DNA from 2 places in the Acutalibacter sp. JLR.KK004 genome. Region 2 is predicted to be linked to the other one. Evidence: predicted binding sites of a transcription regulator. Region 2 holds the regulator's gene; the other holds the start of a gene.
The links. Region 2 encodes LexA, which represses DNA repair genes until DNA is damaged. Its sites were predicted from a motif close to CNAACANNTGTTNG; they were not measured.
Positions count from the first base shown of each region.

Region 1 (9,010 bases), 1.1 Mb from region 2:
GCCAGTCTGCGCCTCAAAGGTAAACATTTTTTCTCCCATCCCGTCAAAAGAAACCTTCACAGCAAAACCCTCCCATTTATAAATTCTGTCATCTTTTCACGCCATTGTATGCAGGCGCAATAGCGGCTAAATCTGAAACGCTTTGTTCTCATCTTCCCTGACCCGCGCCCTTTCCGGCGCAAGCTGGGGCCTTAAAGGCAGCGCCTTCTGGGCCAGCTTTTCATAGGTGCGGCCCATCATGTCCAGTTCCTCCATGGAAAGCCCCCGCACCGCCGATTTCATCACCTCCCTGGGCAGCTCCGGCTGTACAAGCGCGCTGTACTTCAGCACCTTTTCCGTCAGGCTTTCCCGGTATTTCCGCCCCCACTGGGCCTCCTGCTCCAAAGCCTGCCAGGCCTTTTTAAGGCCTTCCCCCTGCCGGGCATACCGCTTCACCACGCCAGCCCCTTTCTGGGCAGGCACCGCCACAAAGGAGCACTCGTAAGCGTCGGTAGGCTCCAGCAGCAGCCTGTGTACTGCCTGCCCGTTCAGCCCCTCTCCAGGCACATGCCCGCATTGCTCCTGCCCGCAGGCGCTGCACACCCGCCGGGCCACCGCGCAGCTTACGCTCACCTCCTTGAGCATCCCGCTGTCAATCAGGGCAATCATCTCCTCTGTGCCCTTTGTCCTGGGCAGGTAGGCCCTGGCAATCAGCCGGGTGAGGGTTTCTCCCCCTTCTGCCTCCTGCCCCGGCTCCTCCTCCAAAGCCGTATCGAAAATCCGCGCCGCCTGGTTGGCGCCCACCTGCTGGTGGCCGAAAATACAGGTTTTCCCCAAAAACAGCTCCCGCAGCTTTTGGAGGGATTCCACCGGGAACCGCTCCCCGTCCCTGTCCACCCGGTTGTCGCACAGCACCATGGAAAAGGCGAAAACCTCCTCCGGCCCAAAGGCCCGCCGGGTGTAGCGGTTGATTTTCTCCATGTCCGCCGCTGTCAGCCCCTGCTCCCAGGCCTCTCTTATTCCTTCTGCCACATACCCTTCCTGCATACGCATCTCCCCTCTGCCTTCTGCCTCTTCCCCCCGCCCCGGCTGCGGGTTTTTGCAAAACCCGCACGCCGCTTCGCGGCGCGGCGCCGCCTGTCCGGTGCCGGCCGGGGCGGGCCTTCCCTCACTCTCCCAGTTCCCGTTCCAACTTCCGTGCTTGGGCTGTCAGATATCTGGCCCTGGCATGATCCACCTCGTCCTGCATGGTAATCTCCTCCCACACAATGCTGCACACCGGATCAAACCCTGCCAAAGCCAGCCAGGTCTTGCAGATCTTCATGGCCACCGGGGTCAGCGCCCGCCTGTAAGCGTCCAGCTCGCTGGTCAGCACATCTGCCTGCTGGCTGGACATCCGCTCTGTAGACGACCAGGAAAGCCCCAGCAGAAAGGGGGGCAACCCTAGTTTCGCCACGATCTGCTCCAGCATCTGCCGCACTGGCACCTCGCTCTCCAGCACCTGGTTGTCCGCCCCAATGGCCTTGATGGATACATCCCCCACTGCCACAAAGTCCCGCGGCTCCCGGCTCTTCATGGCGTCCTGCCATTCCCTGGCTATCAGCCCGGCCCTGTCTCCTGCCATGGCCCCCATGCCCTCGGGCTTGCAGGTCACCGCAAACCGGACGTTCCCCAGCCTGTCCCAGTTCACCCCCAGAGTGTGGTAAATTTTCAGCAGCACCTCGCTGACAAAGGGAAGCCCCCGCAAAAGGGAGGTGCCCCAGGGGCTTCCCGCCGCCGGGTTCAAAGCCGACACCAGCAGCATCTCTGGATAGGGGCAAGGCTCCTTCCCATGAGGCCCTAAAGCCCACACCTTCACCCCTAAAGGCCCGTCCGCCTCCAGCTCCACCTGGTCAAGCCCCGCGTTGTACAGCGCCCCAACCTGCCCGCCGGAAAGCACCATCTCCCCCACAGCGTTGCCATAGGTCACCAGTTCCTCCAGGTAAATGCCCAGAAACTCATGGATGCCCACCCCGGCGGCGTTCACCTGCACTGTCTCCAAAAACTCCCGGAGGCCCTTCTGGGCCTCCCCGTCCGGACACACTGCCTGGAACTCCCCGATAAGCCTGCGCAGCTTGTAAACCGCCGCGTCAATTATCGGCACCGATTCCCGCAAAGCGCGGTACAGCGCCCGCTCCCCGCCTCCCTGGGGGAAGGCCCCAGGCCCCGGCGCCGGGGCTGTCTGCACTGCCACAGCAGGCCTGCCCTCCCGCTTCCTAAATCCCAGCAATGGCGCCACATCCTTTCCATATCATCGTCCTCTGCCCCTTTCCTTTCTCCTTCTTCACACCGCGCCCCTCTCCTTTCTGGGCTGTCCCCTTTTTTCAAGGAACCGAAAAGCTCCTTTCACTTACACCCTGAAAACGCAAAAAAGTTGTCCTCCAGAGGACAACTTTTCCTAAAAATTGCAAAAAAATTTTTTTCTGCCCTCCGTTCTCCAAGCCAAAGCCATTAAAGTGCACAATAGTCCTGCGAATTTTTGTAAAATATATCCAATCCCCATTTCTCCAATCCTTACAAAAAATTTACATCTCCGTCTTGTTTGCTGGTAAACCCCGACCAAATTCTTTCCTTTTTTAATTTTATCTTACTAAACCTTCCAGTCCCTTGCTTTCCCCCACAGGTGGTGCTAAGATAGTACCAGAACACAAGGAAACGGACTGCCCCCTACACAGAAAGGAAGATGAACCCACATGGCAGACAATAATCAGTATAACAACCAGTATAACCAGACCTATTACACCCAGGCAAACTTCCAGGAGGAGCAGCCTCCCATGTACAACCCGCCCCAATACCAGCCCCAGGCCGGCATGGAGCCTCCTCCCGGCTATGTGCAGAAAAGCCGGGTGGCGGCAGGCGTCCTTGCCATGCTGCTGGGAGCCTATGGCGTCCACAGCTTCTACCTGGGCAACACCTCCCGGGGGCTGGTGCAGCTTCTGGTGTCTTTCCTCACCTGCGGCTTCGGCGCCATTGTCATGCAGATCTGGGGCATCCTGGACGGCATCAAGCTTTTAGACGGGCGCATTAACACCGACGCAAACGGCGTATTCTTAAAAGACTGACACATTCCATTTCAGAAAGGAGCATCTTATATGTCTGATTTTGAAAATAATAACCCCTTAGAACAGCAGAACAATCCCCCCGCCTCCCAGCCGGCAGAAGGGCAGCCTGGGGAAACCCAGCCCGTCCAGGAGAGCGCCCAGCCCTCCGCCCCCCAGCAGGAGCCTGTCTATACGGAAAAGCCTGTGCCCCACCTGACCCTGGAGCCGGATCTCCCACCCGATCCCCCCGCCCCAGACCACACCGGCCCCCACTTCCCCGGATCCTCCGCAGAGCCTTTCCATATGCCAGAGCCGCCCCGGGCGCCAGAGCCTGCCTCTCCCTATTCCAGCTATCAGGCCCAGCCTTCCTATGGCGCGCCCCAGTATACCCAGCAGGAGCAGCAGGCTGCCCCGCAATACCAGCCTCCCCAATACAGCCAGGCGCCCCAGCAGCCCTATTATCCTTACCCGCCCCAGCAGTACAACACCCCGCCGGCAGGCTATGCCCAAAAGAGCCGCCTGGCAGCGGGCCTGCTGGCCATTATGCTGGGCGTGTTCGGCGTGCATAATTTCTACCTGGGCTTTAACACCCGGGGCACCATCCAGCTTGTCCTCTCCCTGGCAGGGGGCCTGCTGACCTGCGGCGTGGCCACTGTAGCCGTTGTCATCTGGGCCTTCATTGAGGGCGTTATGCTCCTCTCTGCCCAGCCCTCCCGCATGTATGACGGCAATGGCGTCATACTCCGGGATTAAATCCTTCCCAACGCATAAACCCCCCGCCCCGGCACTGCCGGAGCGGGGGGTTTATGGTTTCTTCTATTTTTTTCCAGTCTTGCCCGCCACAATCATAAACCGGTGGCGCAGCTCTCTCTCTCGGCCCTTTCCAGCAGCTTCATAGCCCTGATCGCCATATACCACCCGGAACCCTGCCTCATAAAACAGGGGCTTCTGGTTCTCCAGGTTATAATTGCCCGGCAGGCCCAGCTCCCCGGCCCTGCTGTCAGTCCCCCCTGCCTGCTCCGTCAGGAAAAAACCGCCGGGCTTCAGCACCCGGCGTATTTCCCCTAAATCATATGGCTGGCGGTATTGCAGCACCAGATCCAAAGACTGCCCGTCAAAGGGCAAAGGCTCTCCCCCATTCCAGGGCCGCGCCTGCACGCCTAAAGGCCCCAGCCGCCTTTCCTCCCGGAGGCAGCACCCGTCAGGCAGGGCCAAAGCCAGCAGGCAGAGGGGATGCCCCAAGGCCAGCAAATCCTCCAGCCCTTCCCTGCCCACCAGGAGCACCCGGGTTTCCGGGCGCAGGAAAGCCCTGGCCCGCTGCCAAAAATCCCACCTCATGTATTTTTGTCCACCTGATGGAAGGTTTTCAGGTTACCTTGCTTTCCACTGCGCTTTTTCAGCTCAGCCTCCACCTGCTCCAGAGTGATGCCCTGCTGCACCATCAGCACAGTGAGGTGGTATAAAAGGTCGCTTATCTCCAGAACAGTTTCGCTGTTATCCCCGTTTTTCGCGGCGATAATCACCTCGCTGCACTCCTCCCCGCACTTTTTCAAAATCTTGTCCAGTCCCTGCCCGAAAAGATAGCAGGTGTAAGAGCCTTCTGTCTGCGCGTCTTTTCTGGCTGAAACTGTCTCATATAGTTTCTGTAAAGAGTTCATATTCCATTCTCCTTCTGCTCTGCCCCGTCCTTTTCCGGCCACAGGGTTTTAAAAAAACAGCTATGGCTGCCCGTATGGCAGGCAGGGCCTTTCTGCTTCACTTTAATGAGCAGGGTGTCATCGTCGCAGTCCGCATAGACGCTGCACACCTGCTGGGTGTGGCCCGAAGTCTCCCCCTTGTTCCAAAGGGCCTTGCGGCTGCGGCTGTAAAACCAAGTGGTGCCGGTTTGCAAGGTTTTCACCAGGGACTCCCGGTTCATATAGGCCAGCATCAGCACCTCCCCGGTTTCCTCCTCCTGGATAACAGCGGGCAGCAGCTCAGACTTCTGGAAATACCGTTCCAGCTCGTCCTCTGCCGCCTGCCGCGTTTTGGGGGCCTTGCCGGAAACCCGCTGGCAGGCGGTAATGGCCCGGCGCAGATCCAATGCCCCCGTATAGATAGACTTCCCGGCAATAGCGCCATAAAGCCCCAAATCATACAGGTTCACAATATCCAAAAGGCTGCTGACCCCGCCGCTGGCAATGATGTTGCAGGACACAGCCCGGTTCAGCTTATCCAGCATTTCCAGGTTCGGCCCGCTCATCATGCCATCCTGCTGGATGTCTGTGCAGATGATAAACTCCACCCCCAGGGCCTCCATCTCCTTGGCAAGCTCCAGATAATCCTTCCCGCTTTTCTCCGTCCAGCCCTGGGCGGCGGCCTTGCCCCCCAAAGCGTCAATGCCCACAGCAATTTTTTTGCCGTACCGGCCCACAGCTTCTTTCACAAAAGCGGGATTTTCCAAAGCGGCAGAGCCTAAAATCACCCGGCTCACACCCTTCTCCAGATACAGCTCTACAGAAGCCATATCCCGTATGCCGCCCCCCACCTCAATGTGCATGTCCACATTCTGGAGCACGTCAAAAATCAACTGGGCATTTTGGGGCGCGCCTCCCTTGGCCCCGTCCAAATCCACCATGTGCATCCAGCGGGCGCCCTGCTCCTGGAAGCTTCTGGCAGTGTCCAGGGCGCTGTCCGCCACCACATGGGCTGTGGCATAGTCCCCCTGCAGCAGGCGCACGCACTGGCCCTGGTGCAGGTCAATGGCTGGCAGTATAATCATAGGCAAACTCTCCTTTATATAACGGTGTCAAACCTGTATGAAAAAGCCCCTATCCAGCGGGCGAAAAAGATTACAAATCGTTTACAAAACCCAACTTTTTTGCAAAAAACCGCAGTTTTTTCTAAGAATTCACACTTTGTTCATCATTCTTTTCCAGCACAATTCTGACGCTTCCTGAAAGGCTTTTGAGCCGCCGGAGGCAAAAAGCACCGAAAGCGTCTCCTACAGCATCCCTTTGGAGGAAAGCACCCCTTCCTGCCCCAGGGCGCAGGCATCCCGCATCGCGTGGGCACAAGCCTTAAAGAGAGCTTCAATCATGTGGTGGGAATTTTTCCCATAGGGGCAGGCAAGGTGGAGAGTCAGGCCGCTGTGCATGGCAAAGGCCCGGAAAAACTCCTCTGTCATGCAGGCGTCATATGCCCCCAGAGCCTCCTGGGGAAACGCCGCCTGGAACACCAGGAAGGGCCTGCCGCTGATATCCACCACGCAGGAACCCAGGGCCTCGTCCATAGGGATGTAGGCGTGGCCATAACGCTTAATGCCGCTTTTGTCCCCTAAAGCCTGGGCCATGGCCTGGCCCAGCACAATGCCCACGTCCTCCACTGTATGGTGGCAATCCACCTCCAAGTCCCCCTTGGCCCAAACCTCCAGGCCAAAGCCGCTGTGTACCCCGAAGGCTGTCAGCATGTGGTCGAAAAAGCCGACGCCTGTGGCAACCTCCACTGAGCCGCCGTCCAGGGAGAGAGCCAGCTTGATATCTGTTTCCCTTGTTTTCCTTGTTACAGAAGCCTGACGCTTCATGCCTGCCCCCCCTTTCCTGAAGCCTTGAAATACTCTTCCGCCGCCCGGAGGAAAATCCTGTTTTCCTCCGGCGTGCCGCAGGTAATGCGGACAAGGCCCCCGGTAAGGCGGATGGCAATGCCCCGGGCGCACAGGAAATCGAACAGGGCCTGCCTGTCCTCCATCAAGAGGGCGCAGAAATTGGTGTCGCTTGGCAACAGGGTAAAGCGCCCGGGATATTTCCGCCCCAATTCTTCCAGCCCAGCCGCCAGCTCGTCCCGGGACAGAAGGATTTCCTCCAGGGCGGCCTTGATGGCTGCATCCTGCCCTAGTGCCAATGCCCCCATCTTCTGAGACAAGGCGTTTACATTATAGGGGGATTTTGCCGCCCGCAGGGTGTCTGCCAGCAAAGGCCGGGCCACCGCAAATCCCAGCCGCAGGGCCGCCATGCCAAAGGCCTTGGAGCAGGTGCGCAGGATGATGAGGTTATCAAAGCTGTCCGCTTCCCTCAGAAGGCTCTGGTCGGAAAAGTCCATATAAGCCTCGTCCAGCACCACCAAAGCGCTGACCGAGCGGATAAGCCGGGCCACTTCTTCTTTGGGGCACACCAGGGAAGTGGGATTGCAGGGGTTGCTGAAAATCAGCAGCTTTACCCCTTCCTCCTCACAAACCCGGATGGTTTCGTCTATGTCTACGCGAAGGCCCTCTCCCTTCTGAATGGGCACATGCCGGGCCTCCTGCAAAAAGCCGTTAAAGGCATACATGGAAAAGTCCGGCTCCAGGGTGGCAAAAGCATCCCCTTTTTCCAGGAAGGTGCTGAAAATTACGGTTATCAGCTCGTCAGAGCCATTTCCCGCCACCACCTGCCCTTCCGGCACCCCATAATGCCGGGCAAAGGCGGCGCAAAGCTCCTTAGCGGCAGGGTCTGGATAGCGGTTGAAGGCCAGTTCCGGAAGGGCCGTCTGGGCGTCCAGGAGTACCTCCTCCGGCAAAGGCAGGAAAGACTCGTTTGCGTCCAGGCGCACCTGGAAGCCCCCTCCAATGGGGTCATACGCTTTAAGGCCTTTCGCTTTTTCATTCAGGCTGTACATGTGCCTTGTCCTCCTTTTTCCCGCCATATTCCTCCAGGCACCACGCCACTGTGTCGTACACGTCCGCCACGGTGTCCTCTGGGTTTTCATAGCGGCGCACGCCTATGCTGTGCCAGTATTCCTCCCGGAACAAACGCTTTTTCTGGGAAACCTCCACAAAGCTCTCGTCAAAATAAAGCTTATACTGTTTGCGGCCCCCTGTAAAATACAGCACAGCCGCTTCCTTCCCCTTTGTCAGCCATTCCGGCGCAAAGCCCCGGGCCTCCAGGGCCTTATACACGTCCTCCACTGTTTCCATGGGCCTATTTCCCATCCTTGCGCACCCGGACGGAGTTGGCGTGGGCGGTAAGCTCTTCTGTTTCCGCCAAAAGGATAATATCATCGGCAGCATCTAAAAGCGCTTCTTTGGGATAATATACAAAGCCGGATTTCTTCACGAAGTCATCCACAGAAAGGGGTGAGAAGAACCTTGCTGTGCCCCCGGTGGGCAGCACATGGTTCGGCCCGGCAAAATAGTCCCCTAAAGGCTCTGGGGAATAGTGGCCCAAAAACAGGGAACCCGCGTTGTCCAGCCTGCCCAGATAGGCAAAGGGATTGTCGCAGCAGACCTCCAGGTGCTCCGGGGCCAGAAGGTTTGCAAATTCCACCGCCTCGTCCATGTTTTCCGTAAGGAGCACCGCCCCGTAGGTGTCCAAGGATTCCTCGATAATCTCCCTGCGGGAAAGGCTTTCAAGCTGCCTGTACAGGGCCTCCACCGTCTGGGCCGCCAGCTTCTCGTCCGGGGTGATGAGGATGGCAGAAGCCATTTTGTCGTGCTCCGCCTGGCTCATCAAATCCGCTGCCAGATACTCCGGGTTTGCGGAGGAATCGGCTATGATGAGGATTTCGCTTGGCCCGGCTATCATGTCAATGTCCACCACGCCGTAAAGCTGCTTCTTGGCGGTAGCCACGAAAATATTCCCCGGCCCCACGATTTTGTCCACCTTGGGCACCGTCTCCGTGCCGTAAGCCATGGCCGCGACCGCCTGGGCGCCGCCCATGAGGAACACCCTGTCCACCCCGGCGGCAAGGGCCGCGGCGATGATGTTGGGGTCGGGCCGGCCTGTGCGGCCCGGGGGCGTAGCCATTACAATCTCCCCCACCTCTGCCACCTGGGCGGGTATCACGTTCATCAGCACAGAGGAAGGGTATCCCGCCGTACCGCCAGGCACGTAAACCCCCGCCCGGTGCAGGCCCCGCACCCGCTGGCCCGTGATGATGCCGCCCATAGGGTCGATGCGGCTCTGCTGCTTCTGCCGGGCATGGAATATCCGGATGTT
Region 1 is NZ_JAYMNQ010000001.1:1,345,615-1,354,624, reverse strand. Features, by position in the region: gene VSQ30_RS07485 (hypothetical protein) at 1-60, opposite strand, end outside; gene VSQ30_RS07480 (hypothetical protein) at 127-1,011, opposite strand; gene VSQ30_RS07475 (serine/threonine protein phosphatase) at 1,148-2,248, opposite strand; gene VSQ30_RS07470 (TM2 domain-containing protein) at 2,712-3,080, shown strand; gene VSQ30_RS07465 (TM2 domain-containing protein) at 3,111-3,812, shown strand; gene VSQ30_RS07460 (class I SAM-dependent methyltransferase) at 3,876-4,397, opposite strand; gene hisE (phosphoribosyl-ATP diphosphatase) at 4,394-4,717, opposite strand; gene hisA (1-(5-phosphoribosyl)-5-[(5-phosphoribosylamino)methylideneamino]imidazole-4-carboxamide isomerase) at 4,714-5,820, opposite strand; gene hisB (imidazoleglycerol-phosphate dehydratase HisB) at 6,043-6,621, opposite strand; gene VSQ30_RS07440 (pyridoxal phosphate-dependent aminotransferase) at 6,618-7,691, opposite strand; gene VSQ30_RS07435 (hypothetical protein) at 7,675-7,989, opposite strand; gene hisD (histidinol dehydrogenase) at 7,994-9,010, opposite strand, start outside.
Region 1: a site for LexA is predicted at 2,427-2,440, ahead of VSQ30_RS07475 (serine/threonine protein phosphatase). Genes of this name have one in related genera too.

Region 2 (9,010 bases):
CCTGGCCCGCGTCCCGGCAATCACATGGCCCCCAAAGACAATGCACACCCCGCTGTCCCCGCAGCTTGCAAACCGCAGGCTGTCTAGCAGGTTCTGCCTGGCGTCGGTATCCTCCCGGTCAATGGGCTTCTGGGCGCCGGTGAGCACAATAGGCTTGCGGGTGCCCTGGATGAGGTAGGACAAAGCCGCGCCGGAGTATGCCAGGGTGTCGGTGCCGTGGCAAATTACAAACCCGTCGTAGCGGTGATAGTTTTCTTCCACCACCCCCGCCAGCCCCAGCCAATGGCTGGGGGTGATATTGGTGCTGTCAAGGTTCATGGGCTGAACCGCGTCCACCTGGCAGAACGTCCTGGCGTCCGGCACCCGGCCCAGCAGCTCCTCCGGCGGCAGGCCCGGTGCCAGCCCCCCTTCTGTTTTTGTGGAGGCGATAGTGCCCCCTGTGGCAATCAGCAAAAGCTTTTTCATACTTGCGCCTTTCCCCATATTATATAGTATGATGCGGGGCAGTCATTTCCTGAAAGTAACAACAGGTTACAAAGATGACAATTTGTTTACAAAACGCCCCTCTTTTTCCAAAAAATCGACCCATTTTACCATCATTCACAGTTTGTTCACAACCTGTTTTGCAGGATTTTTTGTGCCATCCTGCATTTTGCCTGTCTGCCCAGAAGAAACCTCAAACCCGAATTTTTGTTCCAAATCCTCTTGCGCTTTCCCCTTTCATCTGCTATACTGAAAGCAGAACATCTGTTTGAAAGGAGATCCTGCCATGGAAATAAAGCGTATCCCCTGGGAAAAGGCCCAGTTTTTTTTGACAGAGGGCGGCGGCCTCCCCCAGGACAACCCGCCCCCGGAAGCCGCCCTCCGGCTGCTGCGGCTGGCCGTCCGGCAGGAGCTGACCCCCCGGCAGCGGCAGTGCGTGGAACTGTATTTTTTCCAGGGCATGACCATGGAGGAAGCAGGCAAAGCCCTGGGCATCGGCAAGGCCACAGTGTGCAGGCATTTGCAAAAGTCCAAAAAGCGCCTGGGCCGCGCCCTGTCCTATAGCAAACGCACTTGAAAATCCCGAAAAACGGCCCATGCGCCCGCAGGCCAGCCGGGTACATGGGCCGCAATATCATTATGAAATCTTCAAAGAAGCATTTATTTGAGAAGAATCAATATAGTACAGTTTCAATAAATCAAAAGTTTTGTCCACTTTTTCAAAAGTGGTGGGGGTGGAGGGGGCAATGCCCCTTCCCCGCCGGAGGCCAGCCTCAGTTTTCCAGATCCTTCAGCTCTTCAATCTCCTTTTTGTCCACTTTCACCCTGCCGTCCCGCAGCACCTTCACCTGGTCGGCATGAAAGACCTTGGGCGCCGCGTCCGGATCCTTGTCCAGCCGCACAGTGAGCTTCCGGGTCAGCAGGTTTGTGTCTATCACAACGCCCTTGCCGTCCGGGGTGGACACCAAAGCATTCACCTTGGGAGTGGTGCGCAGCAGATCCTGGTAGGCCTCCTGCTCATATTTCAGGCAGCACATCAGCCGCCCGCAGGTGCCGGAAATCTTCACCGGGTTCAGGGACAGCCCCTGTTCCTTTGCCATTTTAATGGAAACAGGCTGGAAGCCGCCTAAAAAGGAACCGCAGCAGAAGGGCCTGCCGCAGATCCCCATGCCCCCCAGCATTTTGGCCTCGTCTCGCACGCCAATCTGCCGCAGTTCAATGCGGGTGTGGAACATCCCCGCCAAGTCCTTTACCAGTTCCCGGAAATCCACCCGCCCATCGGCGGTAAAATAGAACAGGATTTTGCTGTTGTCAAAGGTGTATTCCACGTCCACCAGCTTCATCTCCAGCCCGCGGCTGGCAATGCGCCTTTCACATGCCTTAAAAGCAGACTTCTCCTTTTTCCGGTTCTCCATCACTCGCTGGATATCTTCCCGGGTGGCCTTGCGCACCATCTGGCGCAAGGGCTGCACAATGGATTCGTCGCTGATTTCCCGGTTCCCCATGGCAACCTCGCCGCACTCCACGCCCCGGGCTGTCTCCACAATGGCCATGTCGCCCTTTTCCAGGCGCTCCTGGCCTGGGTCAAAATAATATACCTTGCCTGTATTTTTAAAGCGTACCCCGATTACCTCGGCCATACACAGCTTCCCCTTTCCAAAGGGCCAAAGCCCTCCTAATATGCCCCGCCCCAAAGGGAAAGCAGGCCATATCACTTTACCAATATTGTAGCCGCCTGTCCCTCTCCAAGATGAGGATAAGACGCCGCGTCCCCAAAGCCAAAGGGCTTTCTCAAAGAAAGCAGGCCCCAGCCAAAGGAACCGCTTGCTGAAAGCTACAGAAAATAAAGAAAACCTGCGGTGCGCCTATCGCCCACCGCAGGTTTGGTGCAGGTAACAGGACTTGAACCTGCATGAACTTGCGCTCATATGGACCTGAACCATACGCGTCTGCCAATTCCGCCATACCTGCATACCATATTCATCTGCGCCCTTTCCTGAGCGCTTGTTTATTATAGCACCTGCTGGTATAAAAGTCAACAGCTTTTGCAAATTTTTTTCGACTGCTTCCCCCCTTTTCCCCTGGCGCGATTTATGGTATACTGAGACGAAACTGTTTTATGAACTAATTTAAATGAGGAGGAGTATTTCCTATGGCTGAAAAACCTATCGGCATTATCGGCGCCATGGCGACAGAAGTGGAGGCCCTGCTTGCTGCCATGCAGGAAGAAAAGGTGGAGGAATTTTCCGGGCTTGCCTTTCACAGCGGCACCCTGGAGGGCGTGGCCTGCGTGGTGGCGGAATGCGGCCCCGGCAAGGTGAACGCCGCCGTGTGCGCCCAGACTATGGTGCTGCGGTACAGCCCCCGGCTTGTTATCAACGTGGGCGTGGCGGGAGGCGTGGGGCCTCAGGTACACATTGGGGATCTGGTGGTGGCTGCTGCCTGCGTGCAGTATGATTTCGACACCACTGCCATGGGCGATCCCCTGGGCACCCTGTTTATCCGCCGCGCAAGCGGGGAAAACGAGGATATCCTGCTGCTGCCCTGCTGCGAGGAAGCTGCCGGGCTGCTGCTGAAGGAAGCCCGCAGCATTTATGGCGGCGCGCACTTTGGGGTTATCTGCACTGGGGATGTCTTTGTGGCTGACGCGGAAAAGAACCAGTTCCTACAGGAAAAATTTGAGGCCCATGCTGTGGAGATGGAGGGCGGGGCTATTGCCCAGGTGTGCTATATGAACAGCGTGCCCTGCGCGGTGCTCCGGGCCATTTCCGACTGCGCCAACGACGATTCTCCCATGGATTTCCCAGCCTTCACCAAAATGGCCGCAGAAAAGACCGGAAAACTGCTGGGCGCGGTGCTGCCAAGGCTGTAAAGGCGTGTTGCTTGTCAGATTTTGTATGTAAAGGCAGAACCTTTATTGTCAGAAAATCGTGTAAAGTTATATAACTTGTCATGCTCGGTTGAAATATGGCAGGCAGGTTCTAAAGAGGGTGGCTGGTGCCGCCCTCTTTTTTGCAGGCGCTCTATCTTCAAACAAGCCCTAGCCCCTTGACAAAACGAACAATCGTTAGTATAATAATAGAAACTAACGGTTGTTCGTTTGGAGGAATACGTTTGCAGATGAAAGAAAAAATTTTGTGGGAGGCACTGGGGCTTTTCTCCCAGCGGGGCTATGACGCAGTATCAGTGCGGGAGCTGGCAAGGGCTGTGGGCATTCGGGAAAGCTCGCTGTACCACTATTTTCCCGGCAAACAGGCCATTTTTGACAGCCTGGTGGAGTTATGCTGGGAAAAGGCCCAGGAATATTTCCAGGCACAGGGTCTGCCCTTCTCCACCGAAGATGACCTCTCCGTTTTCGGGCAGTCCAGCCTTGCCCCGCTGGGAGAAACCCTTGCCGGAATATTCCGGTATTTCTTTGAAGATCCCTGGAACAGCCAGTTCCGCCGGCTGCTGGTGGTAAGCCAATATGCCCACGAGCTGGCTGGGGCTGTGTATCAAAAACTGTATAGGGATTACCCTTTACAGGTGGAGGAAGAGATTTTCCGGCGGCTGATGGCAGAAGGCAAGTGCCCCCAGGGAGATCCTGCCGCCATGGCGCTGGGCTTTTACGGCGGGGTGTTTTTGCTGCTGCACACCTGTGAAAGCTGGGAGGAAGCCCAGCCCCGCTTTATGGCACATTTGCGGCAATTCACCCGGCAGCAGGGCTTCGCCGCCGGAACAGAGGAGGGAAACCCATGAAAACTTTGATACTTTACCACTCGAAAACAGGCTTTACCGCCCAATATGCCCAGTGGCTGGCCCAAGACTTGAGCTGCGCGTGTGTTCCCTATAAAGGCCGTAAAGCTATATCCCTTGACACATTTGACGCCATTGCCTTTGGCAGCGGCCTGCGGGCCGGGATTCTCCCTGGAGCCAAGTGGTTTTTTAGACAAGCGCCAAGGCTGGAGGGGAAACGCCTGGCTTTATTCTTTACTGGGGCCATGCCCCCGGATCCGGTGGGGATTGAACGGGCTGTCCAGCAAAATGTCCCTCCAGAGGCGAGGGAGCGGGTGCCTGCATTTTACCTGTGGGGCGGGCTGAATTATGAAAAAATGGGCTTTGTGGACAAGGCCATGATGGCTGCTTTCCGCAAGATGCTGGGCGCCAAGAAAAATCCCACGCCGGAGGATCAGGAAGCGATCCAGACGGTGGCTTCTTCCTTCAGCAAGGCGGAGCGGGAAAACCTGCGGGAACTGGAAGCCTATTTGCGGGTGGGCAGATAGCGGCTATACATGACAAGGCATGATGCTTTACACAAGTATCACGCCTTGTCTGTTTGAAAGCTGTTCCCCTTTACAGATACCGTATCACGGCAATAACCTTTCCCAGCAGGGAAACGTCTTTGGCGTAGATGGGGGAGAAATCCGGATTTTCCGGCTGCAAGCGGACGCGGCCCTCCTCCCGGTACAGGGTTTTTACGGTGGCCTCATCCTCCAGCAGGGCCACCACAATGTCCCCGTCCTCCGCTGTGGGCACCCGTTCCGCAATTACGTAATCCCCGTCCAGGATGCCTGCGTCCCGCATACTCAGGCCGCTGACATGGAGGGCAAAAAGCTCCTTGCCGGTTTTCTGGGGGAAGGGGATGTAGCCCTCTATGTCCTCCACTGCCAGGATGGGCAGCCCTGCCGTTACCTTGCCCATAATGGGCACCTGTACGGCGGCTTCGCTGCCTTCAATGCGGATGGAGCGGTTCAGCCCAGCTTCCCGGGTGATGTAGCCCAGCTTTTCCAGGGTTTTCAGATGGGCGTGGACTGTGGAGGTGGAGCGCAAGCCTGTGGCGTTGCAGATCTCCCGCACAGTGGGGGGGATGCCGGAGGGCATTTGCTCCCGTAAAAAATCAAAAACTTTTTGCTGGCTTTTCGTTAAGGGTTCCATTGCCATGCCTCCTGTGGAAAATGGGCAGGGGAAAGCGCCCGGATTATACGAGGGGTATAGCCCTATGAGAGGCCACACCAAGGTTTCTTATTTGTATTATATCATATGTTCTCTGAAAATGAAACGTTTGTTTGAAAACTTTTCAAAATTTTTCTGGTGCGTTTTCGACAGTTTTCGGGAAAATTCACAAATCCGGCAGAATTTCTTTAAGGTTTATTCACAAGGCCGTAACAACTCTTTGGAAAAAAGGTTTATAATAGAGGTGTACTCAAAAGAAATGGACCGCACCTTTTCTTGAGATACATGTTCTATAGTGAACGCCCCCAAAAGAGGCTGCCTCTTTTAGGCCGCGTGAACTAACCCTCCTCAATAATACCCCTCAAGCAAAAGGAAGAAAGGCCGAAAGTTTCTCGGCCTTTCTTCCTTTTGTGTATATTTCCTTTTTGGGCGGGCCAGAATACAGTTGCCATGCAAAATGTATTTTACTCCGAAAGGAATGGAACCACCATGAATGGAAAACGATTCTCAGAAGGTAAGGCAAGGCGCAACGGCTTTTATCTGGCCCTGGCTGTTTGTCTGGTGGCGGTGGGCATTGCCGCCTGGAGCACCTATGACGCAGTGCAGGACTATCTTGGCCCGGAGGACGCCTCTACAGATCCCGCGCTGGTTGAGCAGCAGGAAGAGGACGTGCGCAGCGGCCAGAACGTCCTGAAAGACGACGATCCGGAAGCGCCTAAAAAGGAAAGCGCCAGCTCCTCCGTCCCCTCCGGGAAAACCTCCTCCGCTGCCTCGGCCGGGGCGAAGTTAGCCGGCAGCACGCCTAAGAAAATTGCCCCCACCAAAAGCCCATCTCCCACTCCCGCGCCTGAGGAGAGCGAGGCTTCCCAGGTGCCCGCTACGGCCCCGCTCTATGAAATCAGCACAGAAATGCTGTATCCGGTGGCCTCCAAGCAGATTGACAAGGCCTACAGCTCCGGGGCGCCTATGTACTCTGAAACTATGAAGGATTGGCGCGTCCACGCTGGGTGCGACATTGCCGCTGAAAGCGGGGAGCAGGTGCTGGCCTGCGGCAACGGCATTGTGAAGGAGACGTATACGGACAGTATGCTGGGCAACGTCATTGTTGTGGAACATGGGGACTATATGTTTTACTACTGCGGCGTGGGAGAGGAATTCCTGGTGCAGCCGGAGGACGTAGTGTCCATGGGCCAGGCTATCGGCACCATCACCGCTGTGCCTGAGGAAGCTGCCCAGCAGCCCCACCTCCACCTGGAGGTGCGCCGGGACGGGGCCTGCATGGATCCCCGCAGCGTGCTGGAGGGAAAGAACTAGCTTTTGCTTCCGGGGTTTGCCTCTGGGGTTTTGCCTCCGGCGGCTTAAGGGGTGTTTTTGAAAAACACCCCTTAAGAATCCCCAAAAACTTTTAAGACGCACAAAACGGCAGGAAACAGCGGCGCATGCTGCCCGGTTCCCTGCCGTTTTACTGTGGTTTTTAGTGGTACTGGGGAAGCCAGCTTCCGTGGGTTTCGATTAAGTCATCCACCATTTTGATGATGGCGTCTATATCCAGCTCGCTGCCGGTGTGGGGATCCAGCATGGCGGCCTGGTAGATGTGCTCTTTCTTCCCGGTGACAGCGGCCTCGATGGTGAGAAGCTGCACGTTGATGTTGGTCATGTTCATAGCGGCGCACTGCACAGGCAGCCGGCCTACCCGGCAGGGGTGTATGCCCATGCCGTCTACAAGACAGGGCACCTCCACGCAGGCATCCTGGGGCAGGTTTTCGATTAAGCCCCCGGTGTTCAGCACGTTGCCGCCGATTTGGTAGGGATCACCGGTGACAATGGCTTCCATGATGTGGGAAGCATACTCCCGGGAACGCTGGTGCTGAAGCTGGTGGCTTTGGCGCAGCTCGTCCCGCTGCTTGGCCCACTTCTTAATCTGATCCACGCAGCGGCGGGGGTATTCGTCCAGGGGAATTTGGAAGCGGCCGATAAGCTCGGGATATTTTGATTTGATGTAGAACATGTTGTACTCTGCGTTGTGCTCGCTGGACTCGGTGCAATAATAGCCGAACTTGTCGATGTAGTCAAAGCGCACCATGTCCTTGTGCTGTTCCTTTGCGTTCTTCTCCTTAGCCCGACGGCGGATTTCCGGGTACAGGTCATTCCCGTCCTTGTCCTTGATTTCAAGCAGCCAGCCCATGTGGTTGATGCCGGCGATAAGCTCCTTGCGGCCCGGAAGCTTATCCTCCATATCCAGGGCCTTGAGAAGCCCTTCGCTGCATACCTGGACACTGTGGCACAGGCCTATGGTTTTGACATTTGTATAGCGCTGCATGTAGCCGGAGAGCATGGCCATGGGATTGGTGTAGTTTAAGAACCAGGCGTCTGGGCACACCTCTTCCATATCCCGGGCAAAGTCCGCCATTACGGGGATGGTGCGCAGGGCGCGCATGATGCCGCCAATGCCCAGGGTGTCGCCAATGGTCTGGCGCAGGCCGTACTTTTTAGGCACCTCAAAGTCGATGATGGTGCAGGGATCGTACAGCCCCACCTGGATGGCGTTGACCACAAAGGCCGCTCCCCGCAGGGCTTCCTTCCGGTTTTCCACCCCCAGGTAGGTGGTGATTTTCCCATGGCCCCCCAGGGTTTCGTTCATGGCCCCTAAAATTTCCGCGCTTTCCGAAAGCCGCACGCCGTCGATGTCATAGAGGGCAAACTCCCAGTCCCGCAGGACCTCGCTGCACATGCAGTCTCCCAGCACATTCCGGGCGAACACTGTGCTGCCAGCGCCCATAAAGGTGATTTTTTTCATCTGCGTTTTTTCAGTCCTTTCCCGCGGCTTATAGTAAACGCACTTGAAAATCGGTAGATCCCGATTTTCAAGTTGAACGGCTGAGCCGCCTGGTTCAAAAGAGGTAGAATACCTCTTTTGAACTGCGTTAACTATAGCCGCTGTTTCCAACTGTCCTGACTATACCACACTCAAAGAAAAAGGGCAAGGCTGTTTTGACAAAAAGCGCTAAAACTCAAAACCCCGGAGACTGCCATCTCCGGGGTTCCGCTTTTGGGCGGGCACTTTATTTGGTTTTTGGATCAAACCTTTTTTCAAAAAAGGTTTGCAGGGTGTGGGATGGAATCCCACGGCCTTGTTACAGCTTCAGCTTTGTCCATTGGCCCTTGCGGAAACGCACAAAGCTCATGAGGAACCGCACGCACTGGTCGCAGAAGGTGCCTAGCCACGCGCCGACAAGCCCCAGGCCCAGGGGATAGCACAGCAGCCAGCTTATGCCCGGGCGGATGCAGGTGACGCTTATGAGGGATACCATGGCGGTGAAGCGGGTGTCCCCCGCCCCGCGCAGGCAGCCGAACTGCACCACCTGCAGGATTTGGAAGAAAAGCATGACGCTTAAGACGCGCATAATCGTTGCGCCATAATCCAGGATGACCTGCTCGTTTGAGAACAGCAGGAACAGGGATTTGCCAAAGAAGAAATAGAACACCGCCACAACAAAAGCGCAGATCAGGCCGATTTTCTGGGCCACGCTGCCGTATATCTTGGCCATGTCCGGGCGCTTGCGCCCCAGGCTTTGGCCGATGAGGGTGACCGAGG
Region 2 is NZ_JAYMNQ010000001.1:2,440,018-2,449,027, forward strand. Features, by position in the region: gene VSQ30_RS13215 (asparaginase) at 1-465, opposite strand, end outside; gene VSQ30_RS13220 (RNA polymerase sigma factor) at 770-1,060, shown strand; gene VSQ30_RS13225 (PSP1 domain-containing protein) at 1,257-2,123, opposite strand; tRNA gene VSQ30_RS13230 (tRNA-Leu) at 2,368-2,454, opposite strand; gene VSQ30_RS13235 (5'-methylthioadenosine/adenosylhomocysteine nucleosidase) at 2,636-3,355, shown strand; gene VSQ30_RS13240 (TetR/AcrR family transcriptional regulator) at 3,604-4,221, shown strand; gene VSQ30_RS13245 (flavodoxin domain-containing protein) at 4,218-4,745, shown strand; gene lexA (transcriptional repressor LexA) at 4,816-5,397, opposite strand; gene VSQ30_RS13255 (peptidoglycan DD-metalloendopeptidase family protein) at 5,905-6,729, shown strand; gene VSQ30_RS13260 (alpha-glucosidase/alpha-galactosidase) at 6,890-8,212, opposite strand; gene VSQ30_RS13265 (MATE family efflux transporter) at 8,550-9,010, opposite strand, start outside.